Regions from separate parts of the Thalassotalea aquiviva genome, predicted to be linked through region 2. Evidence: predicted binding sites of a transcription regulator. Region 2 holds the regulator's gene; the other holds the start of a gene.
The links. The regulator LexA, encoded in region 2, represses DNA repair genes until DNA is damaged. The targets are predictions, from matches to a motif close to TACTGTATNNNNATACAGTA.
Positions count from the first base shown of each region.

Region 1: ACAY00_RS05645 (DNA recombination protein RmuC) is a predicted target of LexA. The motif match lies at 1,989-2,008, and genes of this name have one in related genera.

Region 1 covers NZ_CP166961.1:1,264,710-1,267,926, reverse strand. Annotated here, with positions in the region: gene ACAY00_RS05650 (sodium-dependent transporter) at 1-610, shown strand, start outside; gene ACAY00_RS05645 (DNA recombination protein RmuC) at 674-1,972, opposite strand; gene ACAY00_RS05640 (prolyl oligopeptidase family serine peptidase) at 2,088-3,217, opposite strand, start outside.
Region 2 covers NZ_CP166961.1:3,027,760-3,030,976, reverse strand. Annotated here, with positions in the region: gene coxB (cytochrome c oxidase subunit II) at 1-582, opposite strand, end outside; gene lexA (transcriptional repressor LexA) at 1,223-1,840, opposite strand; gene ACAY00_RS13525 (helix-turn-helix domain-containing protein) at 2,269-2,727, shown strand.

The sequences.
Region 1 (3,217 bases), 1.6 Mb from region 2:
TGCCGATATGGGCAAGTTGGTCTTATCTATCACGGCACTGGATACCTTAATTGCATTTCTGGCCGGTTTATTAATTATTCCAACCTTATTTGTTGCTCAACATTTAGGGCAACAAGTCTTCGTTGATGGCCAACTCGTTGGTGGACCTCAGCTTATTTTCTCAATTTTACCAACCCTATTTGATTCGATGGGAAATATTGGGGTGTATGTTTCCTTAATGTTTTTTGCCTTGATGTCGATGGCCGCTTTAACCTCAACGATTTCATCAACTGAGGTACCTGTTGCTTATCTTGTCGAAGACAAAGGTTACAGCCGAAGTAAGGCCACCACCATTGTTTCAATCATAGTCTTACTGGCATGTATGACCCTGGTGTTTAACTTTGAATTATTATTTGGCGCGGTGATCACTTGGGTTAATAGCTTCCAGCTACCTATTATGGGATTGTTTTACTTTATTGTGGTTGGCTGGATTTGGAAACGTGGCAACCAATTAGCCGACCAAGCCTTATTAGCACAAAAACCGCTATTAAAACTTTGGGCAAACTACTTACGTTTTGTCTGTCCCATTTTGCTAACCATAGTGTTTATCAGCGTTTTACTGGCGCTTTAAGATAACCGCTGTGATGAAAACCGGGATCTTAGATCCCGGTTTTTTTATTCTGCCTGATGCGCGCTATTTCATTAATTCAGCGACCTCTTCCATGTTCAATTCCACTTTTTCTATTTTTTCAAATCGGCTGCTGATTTTATCCGCCGATGTATGAATTTGTTTAACATCTGTTGCCGCTTGGTCTATGTGCTTAGCAAGGTTATTAAAGCGAGTTTTAAAGCGACTAAAGTCAGCTCCTAAATGCGATAAATGCTCCTGTATAACATGAACTTGTTGCCTTGTAGCTTCATCTTTGAGTACCGAGCGAGCGGTTGTTAGTATGGCCATTAAGGTAGTGGGCGATGACAACCATACTCGCATTTTATAAGCGTATTCGACTAGATCAGGATAATGGGCATGAATTTCAGCAAAAATAGCTTCTGCTGGAATAAACATGACGGCGCCATCAGACGTTTCCTTTTCAATTAAATACTTGGTTGAGATATCGTTAATGTGCTTTTTAATGTCGGCTTTAAACTGCCTTTGAGCTTGCTTTCTATCATGCTCAGACAACTCAACTTGGGTCATGGTACGATAGCTCTCTAATGGAAATTTAGAATCAATGACCACGTTGCCCGTTGGTTCCGGTAAAAATAATACACAGTCAGCGACCTTACCATTAGACAAGGTATGCTGAATAGAAAAGTGCTTTTCAGGGAGCACATTTCGGATCAGCCCGTTCAACTGAACTTCGCCAAAGGCACCGCGAGAACGTTTATCGGCCAGGACTTCTTGTAAGCTCACAACATTGGTCGATAGTTCGGTAATTTTCTTTTGTGCATCGTCAATCAAGGCTAAACGTTGGACAATATCATTAAACGTTTTCGTGGTTTTATCAAAGCCTTCGGCTAAACGTTTTTCGACCTGCATGGATATCGATTGCAATCTTTTGTCGGTGTTTTCTGATAGCTCAGACATTTGTTTTGCCAGTAATTCGGCATTTGCCTTGAGGGACTGAGCAAGTTCTTCACGACTGATTTTTGTCGCTTGGTTTAAGTGATGCACTAACTGATCAATGGCTCGAAGCTGATTATGATTAAATTGCTCACGATGACGATTTAACTGTTCTTGTAACTGGAGCTGGTTTTGCCCTAAGGTCTGGAGAAAATCTGCCGATTGTTGTTGTTGATTGTGGCCATTTTGCTGCAAATATTGTTGAAATTGTTGCAACCGTTCTTGCACTACTACGGCCGATTGGCTTTGTTGTTCAAGTTTATATTTTAGCCGCTTTTGCTGCCAACATACGAGGATTAAGAGCACACAAACAATGCTCGATAAGCTTAAAGTGATAAGTGATGATAGGTTTAAATCAATAATTTCCATAGGGTTGCACTTGCATTACTGGATATAATTACAGTTATACCAATTATTTACTCTGATGCCAATAAAAAAGGCCAGAAAACACAAGGTTATCTGGCCTTAATAAAATCATAGGTGATTACTTATTGGTGTATTTTTCCATCCAAGTAAACACTTCACGATACCACTCTTTTAAATTATCAGGTTTGCGAATGTGGTGATCTTCATCTGGAAACATCACTAAGCGCGACTCGATACCTTTGCGCTGCAAGGTGGTAAATGCGGCCAAACTTTGGCCATACGGCACCCGATAATCAAGCTCACCTTGGATCACAAGCATGGGCATTTTCCAGTTATCGACAAAGCGTGAAGGGTCAAACGTATCGTAGGCTTCTTTGTTTTCCCAGTAAGGACCACCAAAGTCGTGCTCAGGGAACCATAATTCCTCGGTTACGTTATAAAAGCTTTTCATATCAAACAAGCCAGCGTGATTCACAATACAGTTAAAACCATCACTCCAGTTACCCATGATCCAGTTCATCATGTAACCACCGTAAGAAGCGCCCAGAGCACAGGCATTATTACGATCTAACCAAGGCTGGTCTTGAACAATAAAGTCGATACCTTTTTGTAAATCTTCTAGTGGTTTACCACCCCAATCATTACTAATTGAGTCGGTAAAAGATTGACCGTAGCCGGTTGAACCGTGAAAGTCGACCATGACCACACCATAGCCTTGGGCAGCCCATAGTTGCGCATTCCAGCGGTAATGGAACATGTTACCAAAGCTACCTTGTGGCCCACCATGGACTAAAAATGCAATCGGATATTTTTCGCCGTATTTATAGTTAGCAGGTTTTACCCAATAGCCATGTACGGTTTCGTTATTCCAGCCTTTAAAATTAAATTGTTGGTATTCGCCTAATTTAACTGCCGCCATTTTTTCTTTATTAACTTGGGTTAACTGACGAAAGCCATACCCGCCTTTGCCAATAGCATAAACATCACTGGGTGAGCCTAAATTATGGCGGGTAAAGATGACGTCATTGGCAGTAACATTAACAGAGCCGGCATAACCTTGGCTGTAAATAGTGCTTACATCACCAAACTGTAGATCAATTTTAAAGATGCTTTTTTGGCCCACATCTTGAGCCACCGCAATAACACTTCGATTATCTGTATCAAATTGAAAACTGGCAATTGATCGATCCCAAAGAGGGGCAATATCACGCACTTCACCGGTACGTAAGTCTTTTAGCATTAAATTAA
Region 2 (3,217 bases):
CTTGGTCCATGCTTCATTAATAAATCCTGGGTTTGCATCTTGTTTAACTGCAAAAGCGGGCACCCACCAAGAATGGATAACATCGTCAGAGGTGATCAAAAAACGTACTTTGCGGTTGGTCGGGATAACTAAAGGCTTGTCGACTTCCAATAAATAGTGCTGGCCTTTATCTGCAAGCACACCTTCACGGTTATCAAATTGCTCTTTGGGTGTTGATAAGACTGAATAAAATTCAATGTCTTGGTCAAAGTATTTGTAATGCCACTTCCATTGCGAGCCAGTCACTTGAATGGTTAACTCAGATTCACTGTTGTCTTCCATTTTTATTAAGGTGTTCGTGGCCGGCCAAGCCATGGCGATTAATATAATGATTGGGATAGCGGTCCAAAGAATTTCGACTTTGGTGCTTTCATGGAAAGAGGCGGGTTTAACACCTTTGGACTTGCGATGAAAAATCATTGACCAAAACATGGCCCCAAAAACGAGGATACCAATGGCAGTACAAATCCACATGACCATCATATGCAATGAATAGACTTCTTGGCTAACGTCTGTTACCCCTTGGGTTAAATTCAATTGCATGTCGGCCCAAGCTGAGCTGGAAAACAAAGTTCCCAAAAACAGCCAACCTAGGTTACGTCTTTTCACTCGACATCTCCTTTGCTTATTAGCACAGAAAATACAGAAAAAATAACCGATACCTCGATAGCTTTACGCTACATTCGATGCTTCATTTCCGTAACTTATTATTATATTTATGTCTACTTCAACTCTGCTTAAGGCAGTGGCTGAACCTAGTTTTTTATCAACAATTGCTGATATGTCTTCACCCCCAACCGTAATCAAAGCGACCCGTACCAAATTTGGTCGAGCAGCATAAAATGTCCAGTTGTTTTGGCCTTGCTGTTGTTAAACCACCTCAATCGAAAACAAAACTTGGGCAGTTTTGCTGACAAATTTGGTTTAGACAAAAACAAAACGTCAGAGAATGAATCCTTTTTTATGGCATCTAGGGAAAGCCCAAGATAACTTTTGTTTACTTTCCACTCTAGAATTACTTAAATTTTGATCAAGATCTAGTGTTTTGTAATAAAAAGGTTAAATAATTATGGGTTTATTAAATGCGGAAGAAAGAGAGTAAAAACAATAATTAGCAGAGAAAGTAGGAAACATGGTGGGTATAGAGACGGTCCCACCATGATATTAAACAAGCTTAGGCTGGTTACATCCAGTCGGCGTTTCGAATGACGCCAACGGCGATGCCTTCAATATGAAATGCTTGAGTGGTTAAATCGACAACAATCGGTGAAAAATCTTCGTTTTCGGCGTGTAAGTAAACTACGTTACCTTCACGCTTATAACGCTTAACGGTGACATCGTCTTCCACTCGAGCAACCACAACCTGACCATTATGAATGTTGGTGGTTTGATGCACGGCCAGTAAGTCGCCATCTAAGATGCCAATATCTTTCATACTCTCGCCGTTAACTCTTAATAGGTAGTCAGCACTGGGGCGAAATAAATTACCATCAATTTGGTAATGTTGCTCGACATGCTCTTGCGCTAAAATTGGTTCACCGGCAGCCACCCGACCAATTAACGGTAAACCTTCATCTTCTTGCATATGTTCTTCGGCCAGACGAATGCCGCGACTGGTTCCCGGAATAATTTCAATAAAACCTTTTTTGGCTAATGCTTTTAAGTGCTCTTCAGCAGCATTGGCAGATTTAAAACCAAAGTATTCGGCAATTTCAGCGCGTGTTGGTGGCATACCTGTATCAGCGATTTTTTCTTTAATTAAATCGAATATTTGTTGTTGTCGTTTGGTAAGAGGGCGCATAGTTGACCTGTTTATCTGTACAGTGCTAGATACTGTCAGTATATACAGCTAAATAATTATCGCAACAGGTAATTTATGTTTAAATTGGAATTTTGTGTAATCCAGTTTATTTCTAAAATAATCCAAGCAAAATAAACTGAGCCCTATGCTGTCTTAATTTACTGATTGTCTGTTTTGGCTAGCATAGGCAGTTCACTACCAGTGATTAAATTGTTATGTTATACCGGATTAGGCAAATTAACAGGGCATTTTTTTAGCTTAGATTTGACTGATACGTCAAAATTATTTTGTTTTAAATTGCTGATTTTAAAGGGATGTCGCTTTAGTGTCTGGTCTTTGTCATGGCCATGTCGTTTGCTTTAAAACGTTTTTTGTTAAGAATGGAATTCCTCAAAAATAAATTTCAATGCATATAAAAAAGGGTAAGCATGATTATTAGAAAACTTCGGTTACAGAGAGGCTGGACGCAAAGCCAATTAGCTGAAATGGCAGGAGTCACGCCTCGAACTATTCAGAGAATCGAGCAAGGACAAAACCCAAGTATAGAAACATGTAAAGCCCTAGCATCTGTTTTTGAGGTAGATCTTTCAATGATACAACCCAAGGAGACAATGATGAATCACGACGTTAATGTAAAGTCAGATGAACAAAAAGCTATGCTGTATGTGAAACGTGTTAAGGAATTCTATGAATTTGCACTGGTGTATATAGTGTTAGCGCTCGTTTTTTCTATTAAGTTTTATGATGAGCCGAAATTTTATATCCTTTTTGGCGGCCTCGGTGTTGCTTTAATTGTCCAAGGCCTTATAGCCTTTGAAAAAGTGCGTTTTTTTTCCCCCGATTGGGAAAAAAAACTGATTGAAAAAAAGTTAGGGCGTAAATTATAAGAAACCTTTCGTTCCGTTTTTAAGTCGAAGCGAGAACTGTTGACTGGTAACGGTTACCGTTAACTTTTTCTTGTCGCATTTAACGATTTTAAGCGCCTTGCCTGCTTGGTAATAGTGAAATTTGATTGCCCCTTAGAGGGCTTTTTCGTTTTATTAAGGCAAGACAAATTAGCTGCATTTGGTCGCACTGCCAACATGCATATTTGATTTTCAACGTCGCAGGAAGGCGCTTTAAGCGTAAAATATAAGGAAAGTCATTGTAGAAATGTTTGTAAACGCTTTCACATTTCAGCAATACATGTGCATTTGCACACCGCCAGTATTGCTCATATGATGGTAAAAATTTGCTCAATGAATGACTTGGGTAATGTTCGTTTCAACCATTTAGGGATTATGCAACTGCTCGTTGACAAAATACCAACTCGAGTTGCTGGTTTGCAACCGAGTTATTTTTTATGCTCAAAGCTCAATCAGTGACAAAGGAATATAA